Regions from separate parts of the Brevibacillus sp. SAFN-007a genome, predicted to be linked through region 3. Evidence: riboswitches for the same ligand, from Rfam matches in the RefSeq annotation. Region 3 holds a riboswitch; each other region holds the start of a gene.

Region 1 (11,819 bases), on a different contig from region 3:
CTTCTCTACATACGCATCGAACGAATCGATATGCCCTTTGATCCCCGGAGAGCGTCCCCAGCCGGGCAAGTCTTCCGCGTAGACGTCCCACCCCTGTCGATTCAAAAACGCAGCGACGTGCTCGTATCTACCATGGTGCTCTCCCGTGCCATGGACCAGCACGATGGCTCCTTTTGGTTCACTTGCCGGCCATTTATGTACGCGCATCTTCTTCTCCTCCCTTTCCCTATCCCGATTGTATGCGGGTGCAGCCCACTCCGCAAACCGGGCGTTTCCACCGCTTCGGGATCACGCAAAAAACGAGCAGAAGATAAACTTCTGCTCGCCTGCTAGTACTGATTTTCTTCAAAGGGAATGGGTGGCAAATATTCCTGGAAAAATTCAGCCAGTGCCAGGGCGTCGCTTTCCGAGTCCAGTCGGAAAATCCTCTGCAGGTACCCCGGATTTACCGCGTCATCTGAACTGAGAAGGGTCGATTGCCCAGTCTGCATACAGATCACCAACGGCTTTCCATAAAACTTGTGCGTGAATACGATCCCGAAGTCGTGTCTGGTTCCCTCAGAAGCAAATCCGAGAAAACGGACATTGGCGTTTTCCGAAACGTCGTATAAGTGGTCGTAGTGCACCATCAGCAATCCCTCCCCGTCTAGGTTGTTCCTCCGACAATATTCGCAAAATATTCGGAGTATTTATAAGTATACGCGAAAATCCACTCCATTGCCACCCTTTCCGCCTAACTAATTAAAGGTGTGGGGTTCAGAGCCCGCTCCTCCCCTTCCTGAATCCATCTGACCTTCTCCGCCCCGTGCAGCGATTGCGCCACAAAGGAAAGGCATTCAAAGAACAGCTCGACGACTGCTGCACTGTATCGTTCTTCCATTTTCTCCAAGGCATACGTCAATCTGAAAATAGACGGGACATTTCTTCTGCTTGCCTCCAGAACCTCCTTGCCTCGCTGGGTCGGATACACGTGGACGACACGCCCGTCCAGCTCCGACTTTTCAATCGTCACCATCCCTTTCTCCATCAACTTTTTGATATGAATGACGATGGATGACGGGTGCCAGAAAGTCCAGTCGGCAATTTGCGTGACACGCACCCCCTCATAACAGTAAATGATCCACAAAATGTTGAGCTGCACCGAGGAATCCAGTTCGGCTTCCTTCGCTGCCCGCTCCCAGTCTTCCTTGTTGACTACATCAATGGCACGCATCGTGTTCAACGCTTCAAATACGTTTCGAATCGAGGCCTCCTGCATGGGTTTACTCCTCCATGATCCTTTATCGTTCCCTGATCGACTATATAAATAGTATTTATATTTTACACTTTTCAGAAAAGACTCGCAATTGTTTTCGTTTCCCAACTGTCTCATTGTCAAAGTGTGGAAGCAATGCTACACTAAACGCAGATATTCCCGGTACTAGGAGGGTGCAATCGTGAAACTGCAATCGGCCTACATCTATTTCGTTCCAGGCTCCACTGCCCAATCCGCAAGTATTGACGACGTCAAAGCCAAGTTTACGCGATACAGGGACATGACCGCGAAAACAGGCGAGCAGCTCGGCTGGTCCTACGCTGAAGCCGCTTTTCCGTATACGATTGAAGAACGTCCGGAGGGCGAGGGCTCGTGGTTCCTCCTCAAGGGAAAAGATCCGAACATGTACAAAGCCATTGTCGTAGGGGTCGGCAGCAAGGATGACAACGGCACCGAGAAGCACTACATCCAGATTTCGCTGCCCGAATCAGCGACGCACGGCGACAAGAACAAGGCAAACGAATACTGTCGTTACCTGGCCCGCGATTACAAGGCGGAGCTTCACCTGTTCAACAAGCGCATCCAGTACTTTCAGCCGCGAAAACCATAGCCACGCAAACAGCCGATCCGTCGGCTGTTTTTTGTGCAGACAAAAGGACCGCATACCCAACTTCCACGTCTTCACCACTGCCTGGGCGGGAGCCACGTTTTTGCTGACGCTGGCATAAGAATGGTACGGATGGCCCCTGTTTGCATCCCGAACCGGGGGCCGCTGCCAAAAACGGCAGAAGCCCGAAACGCTCACCATGAAAAGAGGTGTCCGCATGGAACCGCAAGCATTCATCGAGCTGGTGGCAGGCTCCGCCAGACAAACCTTTCTCCAGTACCACATTTTTCCCTCGATCACCATTGCGCAAGCCATCCTGGAATCAGGGTGGGGGCAAAACGTTCCGCAAGACCCCGCTACCGGCCGCTCCTCGTACAATTTGTTCGGGATCAAAGGCATAGGCCCAGCCGGCTCCGTCACCATCACAAGCAAGGAGGTGGAAGCTGGAGAGACCGTGCCTCGCCAGTCCGCGTTCAAGGCTTACTACAGCTATCAGCAATCGATTGAAGACCACGCCCAGTTTCTGCTCAAGCCTGCCTACAAAAAAGTGCTGATGGCCTCCACGCCGCAGGAGGCTGCCCAGGCTTTGTCAAAAGCCGGCTATGCCACAGACCCGCAATACGCCGACAAGCTGATCCGCCTGATCCAGACGTACAACCTGACGGCCTACGACCAGTTCTCGCCAGAGGAGCCGTCACCGTATCCGCCCTGGAAGCTTGATCTGGGCAAACGCGCGCTTCGCGAGGGGCTCATTACCTCGCCGGAGTGGCTGAGCAAGCTGGACGAACCGATGCCTGTGTGGGCCGTCCTGGCAGTCGCTCTGCGCCTCCTGGACAAACAGCGCGAAGTTCCCTAGGAAAGGATTCAGCCCACACAAAAAAACAAAAGCCCCGTTCCAGCACAGGCAAACCTGCGCGAAGCGGGGCTCTTTCCTTATGAGAAAACAGGTACTGCATCCCGGCGAGAGCTTCTCGTGAGCTTTCGTCCGGAAGCCAGATCAAATGAGCACGATGATTCAAATCATTTGAGATCGCGACAGCGAATAGAACCTTCCATCCACCATCCGAATTCCCAGATCGACGCAATATTCCAATCCTTGCGTTACTCCGTACAAGATCCATTCGGAAGACTGATGGTTGATATCGAAATCCGTGTAAAGGTCTGTGCCATCATTGCGGATCTCTTTGCGGTCAGTCACGTCAAAAAGGCGCAGGACAAACGGCAGCTCGGCAAAGGGTATCGCAAATTTCTTTTCCACTTCCTGCTCGAACTCCTTCGTCATACTCCACTCCGCCTGGATCGAATACTCATCCTTCCAGGCAATGTGTATACTCGGGCCTTCTACATCCGTGGACGATCGCGGGGGATTTGTCTCCATTTGCTCCCATCGTTCCTTTCTTTCATGTACTTGCTTTCAACATGTATAGTGGCTTTTTCAGTCTATTATATCATGCGATCAAGCCATGTGGGAACGTATCCGGGCCATTAAATTTATCGTCCTACCGTAAACGTGTTTTCGCCCACGACCACGTAGGAAGTAAACTTCTCCGACTTCATCTGTACCTGTACCTTGTAATCTCCATACGCCCCCAGCTTTGTCGATACAAACGGCTCGGAGAAGTAGAAGCTGTTCGCATTTTGCGTGGAATACTTCCATTCTTTTCCTTTGGTTACTTCCTTGCCGTCCGGTCCGATCAGAACGAGCTGCATCCGCAAGTCTTTGGCGACAGGCGCTTCGTCCACTTCGACAAAGACGTTGAAGGTGCGCGGTACGTTTTTGTCGCTGTAGCCTTTGACCGGGTTGCTGAAGACGATATTTTTATTGCGCGTCTGCTGAATGCCTTCAATGACGATGATGTTTACATTAGGCTTGACTACCTGCAGCTTGCCCGTCCGTTGATCGTAATCGACAAAACCGCCAAGCTTGTTGACCAGCGCCTCAACCGAGTCTGCTCTGGAAGCAGGCAGGTCGTTTGCGATCGACTCCGTGCCCATCAACACGCGCAACGCACCTTCTCCCAAAGCAGCGGCACTTCCCACTCCCGCTACAGTCAACGCCAACAAGGCCGATAACCATGCTTTTTTCATGTCATAATCCTCCTGTTTGTGCGCGGCAGCGCTTTCTCTTCCGGAATTTCTTCTCCTTAGTTTATACGTGAAAAGTGGCAAATAGTTGTGGTCCGCGGACAAGTTTTTTCAACACTATCCACAGAATCCACAAGCAGGACCCATCCGTGAAGAAAGACATGTTCACCCTTGCTGCGAATTCGTACGCCGGACGCTTGACAAACAGAGGTTCGATTTTTCACCGTGCCTTTTCGCATGCAGAAAAGAGCGGCTAGCATTTGCCGCTCTTTTGCTGCCTCGCGCTAATCCTGCTGGGAAAGCCACCGGAAATAGCGGGAGACCAAACGGATCGCAACCTCGATTGCGTCCTCGCTCGGTTCGATTTTGGCATGGTGCAGTCCGTACGGGGTATTCACGCCCAGCCAGAACAAAAAGCCCGGAATCTCCTGCAGGAAGTAGCCGAAGTCTTCTCCGGTCATCGCTTCCTTGCAGGTAATCAGCGTCACGTCCTCGGCCTGCTCGCGCACCCAGTCCATGAAAGCCGTCGTCAGCTTTTCCTCGTTGTACACCTGGCAGTACCCTACGCCGTAGTCTATGGAGGCCGTACAGTCGAAGCCGGCCTCGATGCCTTTGACCAGCGCTTCAATCCGCGCTTTGACCAGCGCCATGGACTCGGTCGAGAACGTGCGAATCGTCCCTTCCAGCCGCGCCGTTTCCGCAATGATGTTTTGCCGGGTGCCGCCCGCAAGCTTGCCGATGGTCACGACAGCGGAATCGAGCGGATCGACGTTGCGCGCCACAATCGTCTGGAGCTGTGTGATGAGATGGCTGCCTGCGACCACCATGTCGTTTGCTTTGTGCGGAAAAGCCGCGTGTCCGCCTTTTCCGACCAAATCAATGTACAGCTCGGACGTGTTGGCAAACAAAACGCCCGGCTTGGTGGCAATGTGGCCGACCGGATACTCCGGCGCGATGTGCAAGGCAAATAGGCAATCCGGCCGCCAGGAAGCAAACTCCTCGCTCTCCAGCATCGGCTTCGCGCCGCCTGGCCCCTCTTCTGCGGGCTGAAACACAAACAGCAGGTCATCGGCAATCGGGTGCTCCACAAAATGCGTCACAAGCCCGAGTGCGATGGCCATATGCATGTCGTGTCCGCACGCGTGCATGTAGCCTTCGTGCCGCGAGCGAAACGGATACGACGTCTCTTCGGCAATCGGCAAGCCGTCCATGTCTGCGCGCCAGGCGATCGTGCGCTTTGGACTCTCCCCGGCGATCCGGACGAGAATTCCGGTGCGCCACGTCTTGATCTGCATCCGGTCCTGCGGGAGCCGTTCCAGGTAATCGAGCAAATACTTCTGCGTCTTCACCTCGGCAAAGCCCGGCTCCGGAATCTGGTGCAGGTCGCGCCGAATCTGGGTAAACAGCGATGTCGCCATGGTTTACGCCTCCCCTTTGGCCCCGTGCCGCACAGCGAGTTCCGCTGCAAAGCTGTCCAGGAAAAGGTCGACGTCTTCTTTGGTCAAGGTGAGCGGCGGTAGCAGGCGCACGATTGTCTTTTGCGTCACGTCCACGAGAATGCCGCGATCGAGCATGGCCTGCTGCAAACGGCTGACCTCTTCCGGGGTGGCACTGAGCGGGATGCCGACCATCATGCCTTTTCCGCGCAGCGCCTGGAGCTGTTCCGGGAGACGCGCGCGCAGCGCTTCCAGCCCCGCCCACAAGTACGCGATCACTTCGTCCACGCGAGCGGCAAAAGCAGGATCGAGCAGCTCATCCAGCACCACGTTGCCGAGGGCCGCCGAAAGCGGCGACGGCGCAAAGGTCGTCCCGTGGTCGCCCGGCTTGAACTGGTTCATCAGCTTCGTCCCGGCAATCACGCCGCCGAGCGGAAGCCCCCCGCCTACTCCTTTGGCAAACAGGATCAAATCCGGCGTCACGCCTGCGTGCTGGTAGGCAAACAGCTTCCCGGTACGTCCCATGCCTGTCTGGATTTCATCCATCGCAAACAGCATGCCTTCCTGCTGGCAAATCGCCGCCACCTCGCGCAAAAACGCTTCCGACAGGGGCACGACCCCTCCGGAGCCGAGCACAGGCTCCATCAGGACAGCAGCCGGCTTCGCATCGCGGCAAATCGCCCGCAGGCCGTCCGCATCCTCTGGATCAATCTCGTACACCGGAAAATCGGGCTGCGGAAAATCCTGATACACATGGGCCTGTCTGGTCAGCCGCACCGCGCCCAAGGTTCTGCCGTGAAAGCTGTTGCGCAAGACGACAATCCCCTCGCGCCCGGCGCCTTCTGCCTTCGTCCATTTGTGGATCATTTTGATCGCGGCTTCGGTCGCTTCCGCACCGGAATTGGTGAAAAATACTTTTCCCGGGATCGTCTGCTCCACCAGCCGCTGGGCCAGGCGGATTGCCGGCTGGTTCAAAAATACGTTGGAAATGTGCAGGAAGCGCTCGCCCTGTTCGCGCAGCGCCTGAACGATCCGCGGATGGGAGTGTCCCAGCACATTGACGGCCAGCCCCGTGAACAAATCCAAATATTTTTTTCCCGCCGTGTCGTACAGGTAGTTGCCTTCCCCTTTTTCAATCGCGATCGGCAGACGTTTGTAGGAAGAGACGATGTATTGTTCATCAAGCGTACGCCAGTCCATGTGCGCTCTCTCCCCTACAGTTGACGTAGCTCCTGCTTGATCTCCGTCTTGGAACGCGTTTTGTCGTCGATCTGTTTAATGACGCGCGCCGGCGTACCGGCTACCACAACGTATGGCGGCACGTCTTCAATGACGACCGCGCCCGCTGCCACAACCGCGCCTTTTCCTACGCGAACGCCTTCCAGAATCACGGCGTTGGCACCGACCACGACGTCATCTTCTACGACGACTGGTTGCGCGGAAGGCGGTTCGATGACACCTGCGATGACAGCGCCGGCGCCGATGTGGCAGTTTTTCCCGATCGTTCCGCGACCGCCGACGACAGCGTTCATGTCGATCATCGTGCCTTCGCCAATCACGGCACCGATGTTGATGGTAGCGCCCATCATGATGACGGCGTTGTTGCCGATTGTCACCTGGTCGCGGATGATCGCGCCTGGCTCGATGCGCGCCTGGATTCCTTTGGTGTCGAGCAGCGGAATCGCCGAATTGCGGCGGTCGCTTTCGACCACGTAGTCTTCGATTTTGTCCGCGTTCGCAGCCAGCACCGGCTCGATTTCTTTCCATTCGCCAAACACAACGCCAGTCTCGCCTGTGATAAACGTCTTGGAGCCGGCACCGAAGTCAATGCCCTCCAGCTTGCCTTTCACATATACTTTCACGGGTGTTTTCTTTTCGCTTTTTTGAATAAACGCGATAATTTCATTGGCATCCATCATGTTCACTGGTACATCCTCCTTTTTGATAAAAAACGTGCCTGTCAACGAAAGCAAACCGCTCTCCCGACAAAAAAAGCAATGAGTGCATTCGCTATCTCATTGCTTTCCATACTGCTCAAGCAAATCGTAAATAGCGCTCCACAAACAGGCAATTGCCTTTTGTGACAGGATGTTCATTGTTCATGAATCACCCCAGCCGCCGCTATCCGAGGGGAACAGCAACAGCTTCGGCGCCTCAGCCTTTCCTTCTTCTCCTGCCCCCTGGCAGATGACGAAAAGACGTACTCATCTTCAGCGCACCTCTATTTAGACTTCCACTATTATCATTTCATTTTACTCTACCAAAACCAATCCTTTGTGGCAACAGCTTTAGGGAAAGAAAAATAAGTGTTGACATCGAGAATCATTTTCATTATTTTATTTTTGTGAGAATGATTTTCATTATCTTATTTGGAGGGTTTACGTTATTATGAGCCGCATTTTGATGGTTTACGCAAGCATGACAGGAAATACACAGGAAGTGGCTGAAGCCATTGCCGCAGGGATTCGTTCCACCGGAAAAGACCTGGAGATAAAAGAAGTCATGGATGCGACTGCCAAGGAACTGGAAGACTACGATGCCATTTTGCTCGGCGCCTATACATGGGGGGACGGCGATCTTCCAGACGAATTCCTGGATTTTTACGAAGAAATGAACGATATCGACTTGAGCGGCAAAAAAGTAGCCGCATTCGGTTCCTGCGATTCCGCTTACGAGCATGTCGGCGCTGCTGTAGATACGCTGCTGAAAAAAGCGAGCGAGCTTGGAGCCGAAACTCCGCTGGAAGGTCTGAAAATCGAGCTTTCTCCAAACGCAAAAGAAGTGGAGATTTGTAAAGCATTTGGCGTTTCCTTCTCCGAGCTGCTCGGCTAAGACCAGCGCCGGAAAAGAAGTTGTCCAAAAAAATCCTTTTCAAGCAAGCGCTGTCATGATAGAATGTCGATCCATCTTTTCTCAAGAAGGAGGATTGGTATCATGACGTTACATACACATACGGTCTACTTGCGACCACTGCAAGCACATGACGCAGCCGAGCTTCTGAAGCTTCGGCTGCGTAATCATGCCTTCCTGCAACCGTTCGAGCCGCTGCGCTCCGCCGCCTTCCTGACGCTGAGCGGTCAGGAGGCGCAAATTGCGCAAGCGGAGCAAGACTTTGCAGCAGGGACCGCCTTCGCCTTTGGCGTGTTTTTGCGCGACACGGACGAAATGATCGGCCGCGTCGCTCTGTCAAACGTTGTGCGCGGCGCCTGGCAAAACGCGACCATCGGCTACTTCATGGATGAAGCCTGCAACGGCAAAGGCTACACCACTGCGGCCGTACGGCTTGCGCTCGCGTACGCCTTCCAGGAAGCCGGGCTGCACCGCGTACAGGCCGCTGTCATGCCCCGCAATACTCCCTCCATCCGCGTGTTGGAGAAAAACGGCTTTCGCCACGAAGGCTTGTCCTTGCGCTATTTGCAAATCAACGGCGTGTGGGAAGATCACCTCTTGTTTGCGATCACGGCAGAGGACTGGAGCTAATCATTCCTCTTTGTGTTGCTGTGCGCGCAACCGCTCCAGAATCCGCCGCTTGCGATACAGCATTCTCCCCGCCTCGGCGACATCCTGGACGGTTGAGCGATTCAGGTACGCCCCGAACAGGATTCCCGCAATCGGCACCAGTTGAAGCAGCTTTTTCCAGCCGAAATTTTCTGTATACGTCAACACAACCTCCCGCCAGCCCTGCAATTGCGCGAGGACGTCTTTTTGCGCGGCAGGCTCGTCAAAGCGCGACAGCTCAGCCAGTATCGCCTTTTTCCCGACGATATCCGAAGAAGCGAACTGGAGGCATTTGACCACGAACAGACGCTCCCGCTTGTCCTCCGGCCGATAACCGTAGCATAGCGCCATCTCTTGCAGCACTTTCAGCGACGTGCCGAGCAGCAAGGGAATATCAATCGCCAGCGTAAACATGCCGCCGATGCCTGTCGTGGCGCCCTGCACCGTCGCAAAGGTCGCGCGCGACGCTTTCAGATCGCGAGCAATCTCATCCATGAGGACGAGCGGCGCCTCTGCGACGTCTTCTGCCCGCGGCAATCCCCCGCCAGGCCCTTCCAGCCGGGGACGAAACTTGCTGTAAATCGCCGTGTCCTGGACGAGATACGTTCCCCCTGTTTCCAGAAACGCGGCCATCTCGTCCACGGCTGTCCCCAGCTTTTCTTTGACGAAATTCGGCGTCATTTTATCCAGCCAAACGAACGGAAGCCTGCCGAGCTTTTCCCAGAACCACAAATCGTTCTGGTCGCGCTCCCATGCCTCCACCTCTTCCAATGCCTGCTGCAAAACCTGTCTCGACTCCATCTGCCGCAATCCCTCCCGGATCATTGCTTCTATGTTTCTTTGCCGCGCTTCCACTGGCATTGGGTGCGAAGCAGCGATTTGATATGTGCTCGCAGCTCCTCTGCCGAAGAAAAACGGGCAAGCTCCTTCCTGTCTGTTACGATTCCCAGCTTCAAATGTTTCACTTGTCCGTTTTCGACGCAAAAGCCGAACGCTTTCAGGATCGCCATCTGTTCTTCCGTCATTCCTGCTTTCCTCCCCGCTTTGGAAAAACCCCCTTGCCTCCAGCGCGGCAAGGGGGTCATCCGTTTCGTTTCCTTTACTTCACTTCTACCGTAAAGCTCATCGTTTGATTTTGTTTCTGTTCATCCAGCTCTTTGACGTATTTTTTGTATAGGGGCACGATCGCGCACGTTTTATAACGGAGTGTGTTCGTCACTTTGACCGTGTAGACGCCAGGTTTGTTCTCGTTGGCGGCGATGATGGCTTTCAGATTGAGCGACTCATCGCCTTTGTCCACATATTCCTCGTCGGTGTTCGGCTTCAGACTCGCAATCTCTTTTCCCTCATGGAAAACCTGAATCCTGTTTTCAGAGAAAATGGTTGCCCCGCTGTAATCCTGGCTGGCGCCGATTGGCGTTTCGCCGTACGTCCAGACGAGATTCGGCATGTAGTAGGTGATCGCGTCCCCGCCGCTTCCGTCTCTGATCTTTTTGTTTCCGACCCGCTTCGCATACGTTGCCGTCAGCCGAAGCTCGCTCAGGTTGTCCAGTTCCGCGGCAGAGCTGATTCTGACCGTTTGACCGTCGCGGTATTCGTGGCCGCGGCTGTTTTTCAAAAGAATCGGGCCTGGCGAAGGAGACAGTCCCGCTTCGTTTTTGGCGCAGACGGGAGCGGACGGGACCGGACGAACGTCCTCCACGACCTGAATGTAGCCGCACCACGACTGATGCGGTTCGCGCTTGCTCTCATAGTTGACCTTGTATCGGCCTGGCTTGTAGCTGGACAACAGCAAAGCGGTATGGTCCCAGTTCAGCTTCGATTCGTCTACGACGACGTTATCGACCGCCCAGAAACCCGGTCCCTCGTCATCCGAAGCTTCGCTGCCCAACTCCACATGCTCGGCGGCTGTCGCCAGCCAAATCACATGCACGGGATTTTGGTAGAGCTTCACGGTCAGATTCGACGAAGGCAAATCTTCCCGTTCGACCATCAGCGAGGACTGCGCATTTGGCTGCATCAACACATCCATGGTCGCCGTTGCGCTTGCAGAATCGCATGCTTTCGGCGAACCGGGCACCTGGATGTTCACTTCGGTGGCCGCGCCTCCCCACGGCGCATCGGCGTTGACGCTCTGGTTCGGCTCAAAGGTGACGGTCATGGTCATGCCCGCCATCCTGTCCGGAATCACGACCTCGAAGTGCTGGGAGTCGGTCAGCGTCTGTCCTGTCCCGTTCACAGACCAGCGTCCGGCGACCGGCGAATACAGCGGCACGACTCCCGGAGCCGCCGGAGCAGTGATTTGCTGTCCTGGCGCGAGCTTTTGACCGCTTGCATCCGTCCCCTGATACAGCTCGGCCATTCCGACCCGAATGTGCGTCGTCCAGGTACTCAAGCTGCCGTCATCCGGAGTAAACACCAGCTCGTAATTGCCGGCGGGAAGCGTACCGGTCGAGAAGGACTTGGCTGTCACGGTTCTGAGCTTGGCATTGGTCGTTTGATTGATCAGCTCCCACGTCCCCGAAACCGCGCTGGCAAATTGGGTGGAGCCCATCGTGCCGAAGATGGCGGTCTGGCTGCCCGATGGGACCTTCTCGCCTTCGGGCTTTTGCCCTTGGAAGATGCTCGGGTAGTTTTGCGCCTCTACCTGGAAGCGCACATGCACGGTGCTTTTCTGCCCCCTGGCATCGGTCACGACGAACGTAAGAACGTGCTGGCCGGGAGCCAATCTGGAGGCAGGAATCGTGAAGCGGGGCACCTGCCAGCGGAACGGGCTTTGCGAGGACTGCTGCTCTGCCCGGTACTCCGGCAGTTCCACTCCATCGAGCAACACCTCGCTTCGATTGAGATTCGTGCCGCTTCCATACGTCGTTTGCAAAAGGTCGATGGCCAGGGGCGTTTCCGGCGGGAGGATAAACTCATCGTTTTTCACCCAATT
Region 2 (11,819 bases), on a different contig from region 3:
CGACCTTGTCTCTCATGTTGATTCCATTCATAACCTCTTCCTGTACGGTATGAAGGGAAAAGAATGAAAGAAAAGCTTTTTTTGTGCGAAAACGTTTGTTACAATGGAAACAGGAAGACTGAGCGTTCGCTCAGAAGGAATCAGTAGCCTGTTTGTTCATATGGATCGTGTTTGGGGGGAAAGGAATGGATTCGCATTGGAACGTGGAGATCGCTGATCGCGTCGCTGTCGTGACGATCAGCAACCCGCCAGCTAACGCACTGGGTAGAGCGGTGCTTGATGAATTGAGCGAACTTTTGGATCAGTTGGAAAACAACGCGGATGTCAAAGCGATTGTCTTGACTGGAGAAGGCCGATTTTTCATTGCGGGAGCCGATATCAAGGAATTCACCCAATTGGCCCCTGCCGAAGCGGAAGCGATGGCCAAGAGTGGCCAAGCGTTGTTCGACCGACTGGAGACATTCCCGAAGCCCATTATCGCTGCCATTAACGGCGCATGCCTGGGTGGCGGACTGGAGCTGGCGATGGCTTGCCATATCCGTTTTGCCGCAGCGGAGGCAAAGCTGGGACTGCCGGAGCTGAATCTGGGACTCATCCCTGGCTACGGCGGAACGCAGCGCTTGCCGCGATTGGTTGGCAGAGGAAAAGCGACGCAGCTGATCCTCACCTCCGAGATGATCGGCGGGGAGGAAGCGTTGCGCATCGGACTCGTGGAAGCGGTATATCCGGCGGAACAGCTGCTCGCGGAAGCGAAGAAGCTGGCCGCGGCTATCGTTCAAAAAAGCTCCGTTACGCTCAGGCTCGCCCTGGAATCTGTCCACAATACCGTGCAGCTTGGCTTGGCGGAAGGACTGGAGCAGGAAGCGAAAAAATTCGGCGAGGCATTTGCGTCAGAAGATATGAAGGAAGGCGTTGCAGCCTTTTTGGAAAAGCGCGCGCCGCAGTTTACAGACAGGTAACCGACTTTTTTGCAGCATCACCAGTACGAGGGACCATTAAGGAGGAGACATCCTGATGAATATCGTGGTTGTGTTGAAGCAGACGTTTGACACGGAAGAAAAAATCGTCATCCAAAACGGGCAAATTTCCGAGGATGGCGTAGAGTTCATCATCAATCCATACGATGAGTACGCGGTAGAAGAAGCGATCAAGCTCAAGGAGGAGCACGGCGGCGAAGTGACAGTGGTAAGCGTTGGGCCGGACCGCGTGGAAAGCTCCTTGCGCACTGCGCTCGCGATGGGAGCGGACAAAGCTGTGCTCGTGGATGACGAGTCTTTGTTTGGCGATGAGTACACAACAGCAAAGGTGCTGGCTGCGGTTGCGAAAAAAGTCGGGTTTGACATCATCATCGGCGGACAGATGGCCGTAGACTCCGGTGCTGGCCAGGGCGGCCCGCGCCTCGCGGAAGAGCTGGGCATCAACCACGTATCTACCGCTGTGAAGCTGGAAGTAGACGGCACCACTGTTCGCGTGGAGCGCGACGTGGAAGGCGATTTGGAAGTCGTGGAAACAAGCCTGCCGGTGCTGATTACCGCCCAGCAGGGGCTGAACGAGCCGCGCTACCCTTCTCTCCCTGGCATCATGAAAGCGAAGAAAAAGCCGCTGGAGCGACTCAGTGCAGACGATTTGGGCCTGACGGCCGAAGCCGTGAAGGCAAAAACGGAGATCGTCGACCAGACCTTGCCGGCGAAAAAGCAGGCGGGCCGCATTCTCTCTGGCGATTTGGCAGCCCAAACGTCGGAATTGGTGCAACTGTTGCGCAATGAAGCGAAAGTGATCTAAGCGAGAGGGAGAGGATATCCATGAAAAAAGTACTTGTACTCACAGAAGTACGTGACGGACAACTTCGCAACGTGTCGCTGGAAGCGTTGGCAGCAGCGCAAGCATTGGCCGAGGGTGGCGAAATCGTCGCGGGAGTATTCGGAAGAGACGCGGCAACGCATGCGCCCGTATTGGCACAGCATGGAGCAAGCACAGTTTACACGGCGGATCACGAGGCACTCGCCCAGTATACGCCTGACGCTTATACACAAGCGCTTGTCCAGCTGATCGAGCTGGCCTCTCCTGATGCTGTCGTATTGGGGCATACGGCAATCGGTCGCGATGTCGCGCCTCGCGTGTCGGCAAAGCTCGGCTATGGCCTGGTATCCGATGTGACGAGCATTGAACCGGGACCGGTGTTTGTCCGTCCGATTTATGCGGGCAAAGCTTTCCAGCAGCGCAAATTCGTGGACGGGAAAATTTTCATCACCATTCGCCCCAACAACATCGCGATCGGTACCCCGGACGCTTCGAAAACGGCGATTGTCGTTCCGGTTGAACTGGAAATCAAAGATTTGCGCACCATTGTCAAGGAAGTCGTGCGAAAAACAAGCGGAAAAGTGGACTTGTCGGAGGCGAAAATCGTCATCTCCGGCGGTCGCGGCGTAAAGAGCGCGGAAGGCTTCCAGCCGTTGTACGAGCTGGCAGACTTGCTCGGTGCGGCGGTAGGCGCGTCCCGTGGCGCGTGCGACGCCGACTACTGCGATTACTCGATGCAGATCGGGCAAACCGGAAAAGTCGTAACGCCTGACCTGTACATCGCATGCGGCATTTCCGGAGCGATTCAGCACTTGGCGGGCATGTCCAGCTCCAAGGTGATCGTTGCGATCAACAAAGACCCGGAAGCGCCGATCTTCCAGGTGGCGGATTACGGCATCGTAGGCGACCTGTTCGAGGTGCTGCCGCTGCTTACTGCCGAGTTCAAAAAAGTGTTGGTCTAAGGCTTTGCAAGCCGTTGAACATGGCAAGAAGCGTCCCACGGGTGGGGCGCTTTTTTTGTCTCATACTCTTACGTTACCCTGTTCCTGCTTGCTATAATAAGCCCAAGGAGAGGTGAGCGGCATGAGTGAAGAGCTGTTGCAACAACTGATTCACATGGTGGCGGAGAACAACCGGATCGTCAAAGAGGTCCAGCAGGAGCTGCGGGAGTTCAAGGCCGAGATGTACGAGTTCAAGGCCGAGATGTACGAGTTCAGGGCAGAAATGTACACGTTTCGCGACGAGATGTACACGTTTCGCGAAGAGATGTACGACTTCCGCGACGACGCGATTCAGCGGCTGGAGCGTTTGGAGCGCAAAGACAGGCTGATCGAGGCCGATGTCGACCTGATGCACAAAAAGGTGAGCGACCATGAGCGGGAAATCAATCGCATCAAGCAAGTCGGTCCATAAAACGAAAAGCTCCGATAAGAGAAGAAGCGACTGGATAGACTATAGCGTGAAGTGCGCACAAAGTGCGGGGCGCCGTAGTCATTTTTGTTTTTGGATGATATACTGAAGAAGCGTTTGACCCCTTTTTTCGTAATTGACTTTTCGAGGAGGTAACTTTCCATGGCAATTGTAAATGCGACGGACCAAAACTTTTCCCAGGAAGTAGAGCAAGGCGGTACGGTCCTGGTTGACTTCTGGGCTCCTTGGTGCGGCCCTTGCAAAATGATCGCGCCTGTTCTGGAGCAAATCGACGGCGAAGTGGGCTCCCAGCTCAAAATCGTCAAAGTAAACGTTGACGAAAATCCGGATTCTGCAGGCCGTTTTGGCGTCATGTCCATCCCGACCTTGATTCTCTTCAAGGACGGCCAGCCGGTAGATAAAGTCATCGGCTTCCAACCAAAAGAAGCCCTCATGGCAACTGTAGGCAAACACCTGTAAGCAAAAACATCTGCGGGCAAACCAACAAACCAACAGAGAGTATGAAAAAAGCGGCGGGAACAGAGCCGCTTTTTTCATGCCCAACATGCCGACGAGCCTGCTATGGTACCGTTTCGCTGAAAGCGCAATCCATTCGGGCAAAAGCCAGGCGTACACAAAGAGAATGCAGGGTTGCTTTCGGTCCTGTCGCTTTCGAATGAAGCGGCAGTTTTTTTGTTGCCTGATCCGTGTTACTATGAAGGATAGAACGTACATTCCTATGGCAGGGGACTGAAAGGACGAAGGAGGTGCAGCCATGAACCGTACCTTGAAAGACAAGCTGGCTGTACTGCCAGAAAAGCCCGGCTGCTACCTGATGAAAAATGCAAGCGGGGAAATTATATACGTCGGCAAGGCCAAGGTGCTGAAAAACCGCGTGCGTTCGTACTTTACCGGAAGCCATAACGGGAAGACGCAGCTTCTGGTCAGCGAGATCGCGGACTTTGAGTATATCGTGGTGTCGTCTGCGATCGAGGCGCTGCTTTTGGAGTGCAACCTGATCAAAAAGCACGACCCGCGCTATAACGTCATGCTTCGCGACGACAAGACCTACCCGTACATCAAGATTACGAACGAAGCGCAGCCGCGGCTGGAGATTACCCGCAAGGTGCTGAAGGACAAGGCGAAATACTTCGGGCCGTACCCGAATGCAGGCGACGCATCCGAGGTGAAAAAGCTGCTCGATCGGCTCTATCCCTTACGCAAATGCCGGAATATGCCCAAACAGGTTTGCTTGTACTACCATCTGGGCCAATGTCTCGCTCCCTGTGTGAACGAGGTGTCGGCTGAGGAAAACCAGCGCTTGGTGGATGAGATCAGCCGATTCCTCGACGGCGGACATGAGCAGATGAAGCAGCAGCTGACGGAGAAAATGCTCCAGGCCGCAGAGGCGCTGGAGTTTGAGCGGGCCAAGGAATTCCGCGATCAGATCAAGAGCATTGAAGCGGTGATGGAGAAGCAGAAAATTACGTTTACCGATACGGTTGACCGCGACATTATCGGCTTTGCGGTGGAAAAAGGCTGGATGTGCATTCAAATTTTTTACATGCGCCAGGGCAAGATGATCGAGCGTCAAACGACCTCCTTCCCCTACTACGGAAGCGAGAGCGAGGACTTCATGTCCTACGTCACCCAGTTTTACTACGACAAGCAAAACGCGCTGCCCAAAGAAATTTTGCTGCCGGAGGAAAGCGAGCCGGAACTGCTTGCCGAGTGGCTGGGAGTCAAGGTGTTGACGCCCAAGCGCAGCAAAAAGCGCGAGCTGGTGGAGATGGCTTGTGAAAACGCACGGATTGCGCTGCAAGAAAAGTTCGCCCTGATGTCCAAGGACGACGCGCGGACGGTTCAGGCGGTGCACAACCTGGGGCACGTGCTGGGGATCGGCGTCCCTCATCGGATCGAGGCGTTCGACAACTCCAACATCCAGGGAACCGAGCCGGTGTCGGCGATGGTTGTCTTTACAGACGGCCGTCCGGACAAAAAGGAATACCGCAAGTTCAAAATCAAGACGGTCGAAGGGCCGGACGACTACGGCTCCATGCGCGAGGTGATTCGCAGACGGTATTCGCGCTTGTTGAAGGAAAACCAGCCGCTGCCCGATCTGATCGTCATCGACGGGGGCAAGGGACAGATCAGCGCCGCCATGGACGTGCTGGAAAACGAGCTGGGGCTGTACATTCCCGTCTGTGGTCTGGCCAAAGACGACAAGCACAAAACGGCGCAGCTGTTGTACGGCGATCCGCCGGAGCCGGTGAATTTGAAGCGGGACAGCTACGAGTTCTATTTGCTGCAGCGCATTCAGGACGAGGTGCACCGTTTTGCGATTACGTTTCACCGACAATCCCGGACGAAGACGATGCTCTCCTCGAAGCTCGACGAAATACCGGGCATCGGCGAGAAGCGGCGCAAGCTGTTGTTTACCCATTTTGGCTCGCTGAAAAAAATGCGTGAGGCGACGGTGGAGGATTTTCGGCAACTGGGAATCGGCGACAAACTGGCCAAACAGATTTTGGCCCATTTGCGCAAGCTGGAATCCTAGCGTTTTTTGCAAAGAAGCAATTGAACCGCCGGGATTCCCATGATATAATGCCTTTCAAACAGAATATGTAGCCTCACTTCCCTTATGAAGTGAGGTAGAGGCGCGAAAACCAAGAGTACCACCCTGAGATCGGGTATCTGTGAAGGGAGCGGGAAAGGGGAATTCGCCGAAGTGTGGAGAAAAACCCGTAGTTCTCCATGCTGGGCCTGCATTGAACAAATGCAGGACTGTCATCTGGCTCGTAACCGGTGCCAGATGGAGAGCTATCTCACGGTGTGTCAATGGGAGCATGGATCGGTGTCGACCTGTCATGCTGCCTTGTCCGCGTGTATTTGGGAAGGAGGAATCGGCATGTCGAAACAGTAGGCAGCGGCAGGACTCATTCCTGGTCGGTGCCTTTTTTGCAAAGTGACAGGAAAAATTTTCTAGAAATAGACCGCATGGAAACAAGCGAATCCTAACGAGAGAAAACGATATAGTCTGTGAATATGTGGATATGAGAAAAGGGAGAGAAGCCGCATGGGGTTGATCGTGCAGAAATACGGAGGCACCTCTGTAGGAACCATTGAGCGAATTTTACGAGTTGCGGACCGAATCATCAGCTACAAAGAGGAAGGGCATGACCTGGTAGTCGTCGTGTCTGCGATGGGCAAATCTACGGACGTCCTGGTAGATATGGCCAAGCAGATCAGCGCCTACCCTTCCGAGCGAGAGATGGATATGCTGCTGACCACGGGGGAGCAGGTATCGATCGCCCTTCTCGCCATGGCCTTGCATGCCAAGGGGTACGACGCTATCTCTTTGACTGGCTGGCAGGCAGGAGTGACGACGGAAGCCATTCACGGCCGGGCGCGGATCAAGCAGATCGATCCACAGCGCATCCAGGCAGAGCTCGCTCGCGGCCGGGTCGTGATCGTGGCCGGATTCCAGGGGATTAGCGACGAAGGAGAGATTACGACGCTTGGACGCGGCGGTTCGGATACATCGGCGGTTACCCTGGCAGCCAGCCTGAATGCCGACAAATGCGAAATTTTTACAGACGTTGCCGGTGTCTACACGGCCGACCCGCGTCTGGTGCCGGCGGCCAGCAAGCTGGATACGATCTCGTACGACGAGATGCTGGAGCTCGCCAATCTCGGGGCAGGCGTCCTGCATCCGCGCTCGGTAGAGGCGGCGAAAAAATACAAGGTACGGCTGGTGGTTCGCTCCAGCTTTACGGCCGAAGAGGGGACGAACGTTGAGGAGGTTGCCAACATGGAAACAGGAAGAGTAGTAAGTGGAGTCGCGCACGACGAGGATGTCGCCAAAGTCACGGTAGTCGGCATGCCTGCCAAGGTGGGAACGCTGTCCCGCCTGTTCAATACGCTGGCGAACAATCAGGTGAACGTGGACATCATCATTCAAAGCTCCTACGATGCGGCTGTCACGAACATTTCGTTTACGGTTGCGGCAGATGACTTGAAGAAGGCGCTGGATACGCTGGAAAACAACAAAGCGGAGCTGGGCTTCGAAAAAGTTGATTTCGAGCAAAACTTGACCAAAGTGTCCATCGTCGGCTCCGGCATGGTGAACAATCCGGGGGTGGCTGCCGAGATGTTCCGCGTTTTGGCTGAAAAAGAAATTTCCATTAAGATGGTTTCGACGTCGGACATCAAAGTGTCTTGCGTCATTCCTGCCGGTCAAACCGAGCTTGCCGTCCGCAGCCTGCATACGGCATACGGACTCGATGTGGCGGAAACGGCAGTCGTGCACGGCTTATAAGAAGCAAATGCTCCCTCGCCCACGGGCAGAGGGGGCATCTTTTTGAATGTTTCGCGGGGCCGCTGCTTTGGCAATGCCAAAAGGGCCGCTGTGTCCCGCACAAAGGCGAACGAGGCGAACGTTTGCTTATGTTTGCGTCCGCACCTTGATCAGAATGCGGGACGAGCTGTCGATCTCCAGTTGTGCGGACGTGTCCCTGCCCTTCCACTGCTCGATGCTGCCAGCGATGATTCCCGCTTCCAGGGACAGGGTGCGGCTGAGTCGCTCGGGCGTTTGATAGTCGCGGATGGTGTGCGTGAGCTTGTAGACGATTGCGTCTGCCGTCTCTTCCACGAGATCGAGCTGCCCCAGCCCCAGGCGGATAAACGGGAGGATCGGGCCTGTAGAAGACCGGATCGGAATTTTCCGGCCGATGTCTTTTCCCAGCCAGTACAAGATCGGGCTTTCGCTGTCTCCCAACAAGGCGTTCGTCAATGTTTCGCGGAGCAGATGGTAGCCGAGATAGGGCATGTGCAAACGCTCGGCAATCGGAATGGTTTCGGGCGGCAACAAGGCTGCCAGCTGGTCGGTATCTTTCATCGCGCTTCCCTCCTGTCTGTCCTAGATTATGAGAGGGAAGCTAGTTTCATGACCGATTCGGAGAAAAAAGAGAGAAACTGAACAAAGCTATTCTATCAATGTATTAAGTCTATTCATTGTCTTGACGCTCTCTGTCGACAAGAGTACAATTGGATTTGGTCAAAGTTTTGCCCAACTTTTTTTCGTATTTTGACACATTCCGACAAAGTTAGGCGTGTAGAGAGCTAACGGTTTTTTGGCATGTCTAATGGGTCAGGCAATGGGTTAGGATATGGGAGAAAGGTCCATAAAAGAGCGCTACATACACTGAAAGGGGGACCATTTTATGGCGAAAGGCCATAGCTTTCTCAGTCACAAGCTGCATTCACTTCTTGGTTTGTTTCCGATCGGGCTCTTCCTGCTGTTTCACTTGACAGCCAACTATCAGGCGACCCGTGGAGCAGAAGCTTTCAACCAGACGGTGGGTCTGATTGAAAATGTTCCGCTTCTGCTTGTAGTTGAATTCGTCTTCATCTACATTCCGATCCTGTTTCACGCTGTTTACGGTCTCTACATCGCGTTCCAGGCGAAACAAAACGTAGGGAACTTCGGCTACTTCAGAAACCACATGTTTCTGTGGCAACGGGTGACAGGTATCATTACCCTCATTTTCATTGTTTGGCACGTATGGGAAACGCGCATTCAAAAAGCGTTGGGTGCCCATGTTGACTTCGACATGGTGGCGAACATTTTCAGCAACCCAGCCATGATCGTATTCTACACGATTGGGATTATCAGTACGGTTTTCCACTTCTCCAACGGAATCTGGTCGTTCCTGGTTCACTGGGGAATTACGGTTGGACCACGTTCCCAACGCGTTGCAACATACTTCACTATGGTCGTATTCGTCGTTGTAACCTTCATCGGATTGCGTGCGATGTCGGCTTTCATTCTGTAGGGATAGGGGGACTCAATCATGGCAAAAGGTAAACTGATCATTGTCGGTGGCGGTTTGGCCGGCTTGATGGCTACGATCAAAGCGGCAGAAAAAGGCGTTCCCGTTCAGCTGTTCTCCCTGGTTCCGGTAAAGCGCTCTCACTCTGTCTGTGCGCAGGGCGGTATCAACGGTGCGGTAAACACAAAAGGGGAAGGCGACTCTACATGGGAGCACTTCGACGATACCGTGTACGGTGGAGACTTCTTGGCGAACCAGCCGCCAGTAAAAGCGATGTGCGATGCAGCACCTGGAATCATCTATATGCTTGACCGGATGGGCGTCATGTTCAACCGTACAGCAGAAGGTCTGCTGGACTTCCGCCGTTTCGGGGGAACCAAGCATCACCGTACGGCGTTTGCAGGCGCGACAACCGGACAACAATTGCTGTACGCGCTGGACGAGCAGGTACGCCGCTATGAAGCAGAAGGTCTGGTGACCAAGTACGAATATTGGGATTTCCTCGGAGCCGTTTTGGACGAGACAGGAACCTGTCGCGGGATTACCGCGCAAAACCTGCGTTCCGGTGAAATCCAATCCTTCCGTGCGGATGCTGTGATTTTGGCAACAGGCGGCCCTGGTATCATCTTCGGTAAATCGACCAACTCGATCATCAATACCGGTACAGCAGCGTCTGCCGTTTACCAGCAGGGCGTCATCTATGCGAACGGGGAAATGATCCAGATTCACCCGACGGCGATTCCGGGCGACGACAAGCTGCGTCTGATGTCTGAATCCGCGCGCGGTGAGGGCGGTCGCGTATGGACCTACAAGGACGGTAAGCCTTGGTACTTCCTGGAGGAAAAATATCCGGCCTACGGAAACCTGGTACCGCGTGATATCGCGACACGCGAAATCTTCTCTGTCTGCGTAGACATGAAGCTGGGCATCAACGGCGAAAACATGGTTTACCTCGACCTGTCCCACAAAGATCCGAAAGAGCTGGATGTCAAACTGGGCGGTATTATCGAGATTTACGAAAAATTCGTAGGAGACGACCCGCGCAAAGTACCGATGAAGATTTTCCCTGCCGTTCACTACTCCATGGGCGGAATGTGGGTAGACTACAACCAGATGACCAACATCCCGGGTCTGTTTGCAGCGGGTGAGTGCGATTACTCCCAGCACGGCGCAAACCGTTTGGGCGCAAACTCCCTGTTGTCCGCGATCTACGGCGGTATGGTTGCCGGTCCAAAAGCAATCGAGTACATGAAAGGCCTGAACAAGTCGTCGGATGACCTGTCTTCTACGCTCTATGACAGCTTCACGAGCAAAGAGCAGGCGAAATACGACAGCATCCTGAAAATGGACGGAACGGAAAATGCTTACCTGATCCACAAGGAACTGGGTGAGTGGATGACAGACAACGTCACGGTAGTTCGTTACAACGACCGTCTGCAAAAAACAGATGAAAAGATTCAAGAGCTGATGGAGCGCTACAAAAAAATCAACATCAACGATACAAGCAAATGGAGCAACAGCGGCGCTTCCTTCACCCGTCATCTGTGGAACATGCTGGTTCTCGCCCGTGCGATTACGATCAGTGCGCTCATGCGTAACGAGAGCCGTGGCGCTCACTACAAGCCGGAATTCCCTGAGCGTGACGACGAGAACTTCATGAAGACAACCATGGCGAAGTTCAATCCGGAAACGACAGCGCCAGAGATTTACTACGAAGATATTGATGTTTCGTTGATTCCGCCACGGAAACGCGACTATACGTCTGACAAGAAGTAAGAAGAGAGGAGGAACCTGATCATGGCAGAAAAATTGATTCATCTGATTATCACTCGCCAAGACAGCCCTGACAGCACTCCATACAAGGAAGAGTTCAAAATTCCGTACCGTCCGGGGATGAACGTCATTAGTGCGCTGATGGAGATCCAACGCAATCCACTCAACGCGCAAGGCCAAAAAACCTCTCCGGTCAACTGGGAATCGAACTGCTTGGAAGAAGTATGTGGCGCGTGCTCGATGGTCATCAACGGAAGACCGCGCCAAGCCTGCTCGGCGCTGATCGATAAACTGGAGCAGCCAATTCGCCTGGAGCCAATGAGCACGTTCCCTGTACAGCGCGACTTGTCGATTGACCGCAGCCGTATGTTCGATGCGTTGAAACGGGTAAAAGCATGGATTCCCATCGACGGCACGCATGATCTGGGACCAGGTCCGCGCATGCCGGAAGTGGAGCGTCAATGGGCGTACGAGCTGTCCAAATGCATGACGTGCGGGGTATGCCTGGAGGCTTGCCCGAACGTGAACGCGAAGTCCGAATTCATTGGGCCGTTTGCGATTTCTCAGGTTCGTCTGTTCAACCAGCATCCAACGGGTATGATGAACAAGCATGAGCGTCTGGAAGCTCTGATGGAAGACGGCGGTATCGGCGATTGCGGAAACTCGCAAAACTGCGTGCAAGCTTGTCCAAAAGGCATCCCGCTCACGACCTCGATTGCCCATATGAACAAAGAAACGACCAAATATGCCCTGAAGAAGTTCTTCTTCTCCTAATGGGAGAACAAAGAAAAAGGCGTGCCCCGGTTATCCGGAAGGCACGCCTTTTTCTCTTGCGTCGGCGGCGACAGCGACCGCGAGTTTTTCGAACAGGCGCACGAACTGCTCCCACTCATCCTCGGTGAGATGGGAAAACAACTGCCTGAGCGCTTCCCGCCGCGTCTCTTTTGCCTGGGCCAAAATGTTTTTCCCGGCTTCAAGCAGACGGATATAGACGACGCGGCGGTC
Region 3 (6,603 bases):
CCCTGCTCATTTCCGATTTTTCCGCGGAACCAATCCGCAACAGGCCCGTTCTGGTCCGGCAGGAAGGACAGTTTCTCGTCCGGATTGCGGCGGAGGTCAATCCCGTAGAGTGTCTGTTTACGACTACTCGCCCAGAAGACGAGCCGCTCCTGCTGCCTTCCGAAAACATCCGGATTACCGGCGTTGTATCCGGCATCGTCTCGCTAACGGAGAAGGACGTCGGTCAGTAGCCAGTCCTTGATCGCCGCCACCGTCTGCTGCCACTGCTCCTGGGGAGTAATGGCGGCAGACTGGTCTTTCTCCTGCGGGCCGTAGCTTCCGAACTGCGCGTGATTGCCCCCCTCGATGGACATGTATACCGTGCGCTCCGGCAAAAATTGCTTGTTCTGTTCGTAGGTTTCCCGATTGATGACCCCATCCCGCGAACCGACCAGCGACAGCACAGGGATATCCGCTTCCCTCAAATCTCCACGCTTGTCCGGATACGCCCCCAGCAAAAAGACGCCGGCAATCCGCTCAGGCTGGCTGGCCGCGTACCTGGCTGCCATCGTGCCGCCGAGAGAGTGCCCGCCAATGACAAACGACTGCTGCGGATACGCTTGCAGCACGTGATTGGCCCGCATGACGTCGCTGATCGCCAAATTCAGCGGCATCCGCGCAAGGAACACCCGATAGCCGGAACCAGCCAGGGCCCGTGCGAGCGGCGCATAGCACTCGGGCTTGACCAGAGCGCCTGGATACAAAATGATGCCGGGTTCACGCGTCTCCCCTCCTTCAAAGGCGATCCAGTCCCCCGTGTCGATGACCGTGATCCCCTCGCCTCCCTGCATCGCGTCTTTTGCAGCCTGATCGGGTTGATAGGGCCGCAAATGCCAGAGCGCTGCACAGGCTCCGACGAGCAACAGCAACACCAGCACCTTCGACCATGGGTTCCGATTCATCCCGCCACCTCGTTTCCGTTCCCTTCTTGCTTGCTTTCTTAGTATGTCTCCATCCTGTCCTCCCTGTGCATGCTTTCTCCATTCCCGCCAAAAAAGGGCGCGTGTGCCAAAACGCGCGGACAGCTCCGTCGTCCCTTCTTTTCTCCCTTTACTTTTTCTCCTTTTGCCGCTCGCGAAAACGGCGCACTTTCATCAGATTGCCGCACATTTTGTCGTCGCACCAGCGGCGTACCCGGTTGCGGCTTTCATCGTAAAATACCCACCGGCAATCCTCGTTGTCGCAAATTTTGATGCGCTGCACATGCGCAGGAAGCAGCAGCGTGGCAAAGGAAGCCGCAATGCGGGCCATCACCAGCTCCCAGCCGCCAGAAGTGCTGACCAGCTCCTGCCCATAGCCGTTTTCCTGGTCCAAAGAGATGACCCGCACGTAAAAAGGCGCCTTCGCCAGCGTCTGATTCAGTTCCTCCAACTCCTCCTGACGCAAAGCCTCTCCGCGCACGACCCGCTCCAGCAACCCGCGCAAATATTGGCGCAAACGCACCAGAGCAGCAGCGCTCGCTTCCTCAATCGGCAGCGGGGCTTGCAAATCGTATTCGTGCAACAGCTGCTCCAGCCATTCCTGCTTCTCCAGACGATTTTCCCTGCGGCCAGACCCGCGCCAATCGCGCCAATCACTGTTTAAAAAATCGATGCACAGCCAGTTCACTCCGCTATTTCCCCCATGCTTTTTCGTTTGTTTTGCTTCTTGTATCAAAACCGTGCGTATGATACCCTTTTTGTAACGACCATAATCAGTTTAGATGGTTACGAATTGCTTCTTAGTGCCATTATACCGTTTCACCAATCTGTTTCACAGACGAGGAGGAAACCCATGAATCGGATGGAACTGCTTGTTCATGAATGGGAATGCACGTACGACAAGGAAGACTGGTATCCGCCGCTTAAAGATGCCCTGTCCGGCGTAACGGCTGCGCAAGCAAGCTGGCGGCCGGAAGGCGAAGCAGCCAACACGATTTGGGAAAATGTCAGCCACCTGCTTTACTTCAAGGAGCGCTTGCTGCATCGCCTGTCCGGCACGGATTTTTCCGGTACCGCCGAGACGAACGACGACACGTTCCGGCCTTCGGGAACGCCCGATGACGAAGCAGCCTGGCAGGCCACCGTGCAGCGGATGGAAACCGTCCATCGCCAGATTCATGAACGTCTCGTCGCTCTGTCAGACGAGGCGTTCGACCAGCCGCTTCCGAACATCCCGACCGGACAAAGCGTGATGAGCATCATCCTGCACGACGCTTTTCATACGGGGCAAATCGTGCAAATCCGCAAGTTGCAAGGCTCCTGGCCCGCCCGCCGCTCCTTTTTATAGCCAAAACTGCTCCCCTAGCAATATCTTGAAACCAAACTTTTTTCATTGCGAAATCGCCATCAATCATATATAGTTGATAAATAAATCAACTTCATACATGTTATCCTCATCATTCACGGTGAGGATAGAGGTCGCGGCTTTTATGTCATCCTGTACGAGATTCAGAGAAAATCAATGACTCCAGGAAAGGGAAAAGCCGCCGAAGCTCATGACGTATCTCTGTGCGCATGGGCTGGGGCTGTACCCGAAAGGGACAGAACTGTCACGTTTGCTTGCCGGGCAAACGTGGTGTGCTATCTTCAGTGAAGGCTTGGTGGGGATTGGATCATACCGCCCTGTGCTGTTTTTTGGCTATTGGCGGTTTTTTCGTTTCCGACCGACCTTCTCAAATTTTTAGAAAGGTCGTGCAAGTATCGTATGTCACAGAATCAACTGCAACGTGGTTTGAAAGCCCGCCATCTGACGATGATCGCCATTGGCGGCTCAATCGGAACGGGTCTGTTCCTGGCGAGCGGAGGCTCGATTCACGAGGCCGGACCGGGCGGAGCCCTGGTTGCCTACATCGCTATCAGTATCATGGTTTACTTTTTGATGACCAGCTTGGGGGAAATGGCAGCCTTCATGCCGGTATCCGGCTCGTTTTCTACGTACGCCACCAAATTCGTCGATCCGTCCCTCGGCTTTGCGCTGGGCTGGAATTACTGGTACAACTGGGCGATTACGATTGCCGTCGAGCTATCCGCCGCGGCACTGATTATGAAATACTGGTTCCCGGATACTCCCGCCATTTTGTGGAGTGCCCTGTTCCTCTGCCTGATGGTTGCTCTGAATTTGTTGTCTGTCAAAAGCTACGGCGAATCCGAATACTGGTTTGCCCTAATTAAAGTCATAACGGTCATCGTCTTTATCGTGATCGGTGTCCTGATGATTTTCGGCATCATGGGCGGCGAAGCAGTCGGCTTCCAAAACTTTACCAAAGGCGACGCGCCATTCAACGGCGGATTCATGGCCCTTCTCGGTGTGTTCATGATTGCCGGGTTCTCGTTCCAGGGAACCGAGCTGGTCGGTGTAGCGGCCGGGGAGAGCGAAGACCCTGCCCGCAACATCCCGAAAGCGATCCGCCAGATTTTTTGGCGCATCTTGCTCTTCTATATTTTCGCCATCCTGATTATCGGGCTGCTCGTACCGTACGACAATCCGAATCTGATCAGCGGAGATATTACGGATATTGCCATCAGTCCGTTTACGATCGTGTTTGAAAAAGCAGGCTTTGCCTTTGCCGCCTCCGTGATGAACGCAGTGATCCTCACGTCCGTTCTGTCGGCGGGGAACTCGGGCATGTACGCATCCACCCGTATGCTGTGGACGCTGGCGAAGGAAGGCAAAGCGCCCAAATGGTTTGCCAAAGTGACACGCAATGGCGTTCCGGTCAACGCCCTCATCATGACAGCGGCCATCGGTGCCCTGGCGTTTTTGTCCTCGTTGTTTGGCGATGGCGAAGTGTACGTGTGGCTGTTGAATGCTTCCGGCATGTCCGGGTTCATCGCCTGGCTTGGAATCGCCGTCAGCCATTACCGCTTCCGCAAAGCTTATCTGGCGCAAGGACGCGATCTGCGCGATTTGCCGTACCGGGCGAAGCTGTTCCCGTTTGGTCCGATCTTCGCCTTCATCATTTGCTGCATCGTCATTATCGGCCAGAACTACTCCGCGTTCATTGGCGGAGAAATCGACTGGAACGGCGTGTTCGTCTCCTACATCGGCCTGCCGCTGTTTTTGATCGTCTGGCTCGTGTACAAATATACGAAAAAAAGCAAGCTGGTGCCGCTGAACAAAGTCGATCTCAGCATGGACGAATAAGAAAAAGCGTCGCCACAGCCCAACAGATTCCCTCCCTCGCAGGGAATCTGTTTTTGTTTACGAAAAATTTATTTCCTCTTCCGTTTCATATTGACGAATATATGTGGGAACTATATAATGTTCATGAAATTCGATAATGATAATCGTTATCATTACAATTTCTTACATTTTATAGGAGGTAATACCATGAAATCCAGATTGTCCAAACACCTTTCTACTACCACCCTGGTCGCCGCTCTCTTGGCAGGCAATGTCCATCTGGCTCTGGCCGCTGAGCCTCTCGCAGCAGCGGAACAGACGCAAATTACTTCCTTGTCTCTTGCGCATGCCGTCGAAAAAGCGCTGAAAAACAACGTGGATCTGGAACTGCTGCAACTCACCTACGACAACACTCGCTATGAAACACTCATGACGCTGCGGGATAAAGCACTGATCAAGAAAGAGGACATCAATACGCTGGACGAAGCCAAAAGCAAATACGAAGACACCGCCAGCGCGCAAAAAAATCTGCTGATGGACGAAGCCTCGTATACCGATTTGAAAAACAGCTTGCAACTGCAAGTACAAAAAGCTTACTTTGAAGCTCAATCTCTCGCGGAAAAAATCAAGCTGCAAAAGAACAGCATGCAGCGCCAAACCTGGTCCTCCAACCGCGATGCCAAAGAAAACCTGGCTGAATTGGAGAACAGCTACAAACAGGCATTGGCCAAGCTCAATGAGCTGCTGAACGAAAAAGCGGACAAGCAATGGCTGCTGGAAACCAGCAAACTCGCCTCTGCCCCACTGGCTACACTGGAAGAAACCAAAGCTCTCGCCTTCCAAAAACGTCCGGACATGGTAAAAGCGGAAGCAGAAAGAGCCTTTGCCCAAGTAAAAGTGGACTATATCTCCGAGTACTCCGCGATCAGTACATATAAAGGAAGAATCGCACTGAACGACTTGCGCAAAGCGGAAATCTTGAAGCAACAGCTCCAGAAAAAAGTGGAGCAAGAAGTGAGCGCCAACTACGAAAATGCCGTCGCCGCGAAAAAAGCGCTGGATGAAAGCAATGCAGCCAAAGAGGAAGCATGGAAAGACTATCAAGCCGCCTTATTCGATTACGCGAACAAAAAAGTATCCTTGCATGACCTGATCGAAAAAGAAGCCGAATTGTTTGATTCCGAAATCAAAGCAGCCGATTCCCTCTATCAATACAACATCGCTGTCAGCACCTTGAATCAATCTGTCGGTTTCTAATATTTCGCGATACGAAATATCTGATCTCATTTTTCCTTTCGATTCCGATTCGCTCCGCTAGCTTCGCCAGCACTTAATCAAGGCCCCGCGCCTTCTTAAATATAGAGCAAGAACAAAAAAAGCAGACGTCGTCCCCCTGGGGACCGTCCGCTTTTTTTGTTGGTTACGACAATCGTCCCATCAAGCGCTCCATCCGCTCCAGCGCCTTTTTCAGCTGCTCCATGGATGTCGCATACGAGCAGCGAATATGTCCTTGCCCGCTCTCGCCGAACACATCTCCTGGCACCACTGCCACTTTTTCTTCCATCAGCAGCTTTTCCGCAAACGCAGCCGAGCTCAGTCCTGTGGCAGCCACAGAAGGGAAGGCGTAGAAGGCTCCATCCGGCTCGTGGCACGTCAGTCCGATCTGGCGGAAGCCGTCGACCACGTAGTTGCGGCGCTGACGGTAGCTCTCGACCATCCGTTCCATATCGTCGCGGCCATGGCGCAAAGCTTCGAGGGCAGCCATCTGGGCCATCGTCGGCGCACACAGCATCGTGTACTGATGAATTTTCAACATGCCCGCCAAGAGGTCAGGCATTGCACACACATACCCGAGGCGCCAGCCCGTCATGGCAAACGCCTTGGAGAAGCCGGAAATCAGAATCGTCCGCTCCTTCATGCCCGGCAGAGCTGCGATGCTGTCGTGCATGCGCCCGTAAGTCAGCTCGGCGTAAATCTCGTCGGAGATCACCAAGAGGTCGTGCTTTTCGATGATCGGCAACAGCGTTTTCCATTCGTCTGCCGTCATCGTGCCTCCTGTCGGGTTGTTCGGATAACAGAAGATAATCGCTTTCGTGCGCGCGGAGATATTGGACTCCAGCTCCTGTGCCGTCAGCTTGAACTGATTTTCCATCGTCGTTTTCAAAAACTTCGGCACGCCGCCTGCCAGGCGAATCACCGGCTCGTAGGAGACGTAGCACGGCTCTACCACCAGCACCTCGTCGCCCGGATCGAGGATGGCCCGCAGCGCGATGTCAATCGCTTCGCTGGCCCCGACGGTCACGAGAATCTCTGTCTCGGGATGATAGCTGACCGAAAAGCGCTCCTCCAAATAGTTGTGAATCTCCACGCGCAGCGGCAGCATCCCTGCGTTGGAGGTGTACGCGGTGTGTCCGCGCTCCAGGGAGGAAATCGAAGCCTCGCGCATGCGCCAGGGCGTCA

The links. A riboswitch is a leader RNA that binds a small molecule or an ion and turns the genes downstream of it on or off. The one in region 3 is predicted to bind lysine.
Region 1: linked by a shared signal. The riboswitch ahead of dapD (2,3,4,5-tetrahydropyridine-2,6-dicarboxylate N-acetyltransferase) and the one ahead of ACTHO6_RS19840 (amino acid permease) in region 3 are both predicted to bind lysine.
Region 2: linked by a shared signal. The riboswitch ahead of ACTHO6_RS14985 (aspartate kinase) and the one ahead of ACTHO6_RS19840 (amino acid permease) in region 3 are both predicted to bind lysine.

Annotation. Positions count from the first base shown of each region.
Region 1 is NZ_JBQCKK010000005.1:186,308-198,126, forward strand. Features, by position in the region: gene ACTHO6_RS08835 (lysophospholipase) at 1-207, opposite strand, end outside; gene ACTHO6_RS08840 (DUF3055 domain-containing protein) at 330-629, opposite strand; gene ACTHO6_RS08845 (MarR family winged helix-turn-helix transcriptional regulator) at 734-1,258, opposite strand; gene ACTHO6_RS08850 (DUF1885 family protein) at 1,437-1,865, shown strand; gene ACTHO6_RS08855 (glycoside hydrolase family 73 protein) at 2,080-2,718, shown strand; gene ACTHO6_RS08860 (DUF4912 domain-containing protein) at 2,878-3,240, opposite strand; gene ACTHO6_RS08865 (hypothetical protein) at 3,354-3,950, opposite strand; gene ACTHO6_RS08870 (N-acetyldiaminopimelate deacetylase) at 4,232-5,365, opposite strand; gene ACTHO6_RS08875 (aspartate aminotransferase family protein) at 5,369-6,583, opposite strand; gene dapD (2,3,4,5-tetrahydropyridine-2,6-dicarboxylate N-acetyltransferase) at 6,598-7,308, opposite strand; lysine riboswitch at 7,426-7,615, opposite strand; gene ACTHO6_RS08885 (flavodoxin) at 7,772-8,215, shown strand; gene ACTHO6_RS08890 (GNAT family N-acetyltransferase) at 8,318-8,863, shown strand; gene ACTHO6_RS08895 (EcsC family protein) at 8,864-9,682, opposite strand; gene ACTHO6_RS08900 (hypothetical protein) at 9,712-9,906, opposite strand; gene ACTHO6_RS08905 (hypothetical protein) at 9,981-11,819, opposite strand, start outside.
Region 2 is NZ_JBQCKK010000014.1:21,693-33,511, reverse strand. Features, by position in the region: gene ACTHO6_RS15020 (TetR/AcrR family transcriptional regulator) at 1-67, shown strand, start outside; gene ACTHO6_RS15015 (enoyl-CoA hydratase) at 186-959, shown strand; gene ACTHO6_RS15010 (electron transfer flavoprotein subunit beta/FixA family protein) at 1,015-1,782, shown strand; gene ACTHO6_RS15005 (electron transfer flavoprotein subunit alpha/FixB family protein) at 1,803-2,762, shown strand; gene ACTHO6_RS15000 (hypothetical protein) at 2,884-3,213, shown strand; gene trxA (thioredoxin) at 3,373-3,690, shown strand; gene uvrC (excinuclease ABC subunit UvrC) at 3,986-5,767, shown strand; lysine riboswitch at 5,855-6,041, shown strand; gene ACTHO6_RS14985 (aspartate kinase) at 6,287-7,528, shown strand; gene ACTHO6_RS14980 (DUF2507 domain-containing protein) at 7,655-8,107, opposite strand; gene ACTHO6_RS14975 (succinate dehydrogenase cytochrome b558 subunit) at 8,433-9,044, shown strand; gene sdhA (succinate dehydrogenase flavoprotein subunit) at 9,063-10,817, shown strand; gene sdhB (succinate dehydrogenase iron-sulfur subunit) at 10,839-11,588, shown strand; gene ACTHO6_RS14960 (MarR family winged helix-turn-helix transcriptional regulator) at 11,619-11,819, opposite strand, start outside.
Region 3 is NZ_JBQCKK010000029.1:9,738-16,340, forward strand. Features, by position in the region: gene ACTHO6_RS19820 (hypothetical protein) at 1-230, shown strand, start outside; gene ACTHO6_RS19825 (alpha/beta fold hydrolase) at 204-941, opposite strand; gene ACTHO6_RS19830 (CGNR zinc finger domain-containing protein) at 1,090-1,647, opposite strand; gene ACTHO6_RS19835 (DinB family protein) at 1,813-2,307, shown strand; lysine riboswitch at 2,425-2,611, shown strand; gene ACTHO6_RS19840 (amino acid permease) at 2,725-4,164, shown strand; gene ACTHO6_RS19845 (TolC family protein) at 4,351-5,400, shown strand; gene ACTHO6_RS19850 (aminotransferase) at 5,564-6,603, opposite strand, start outside.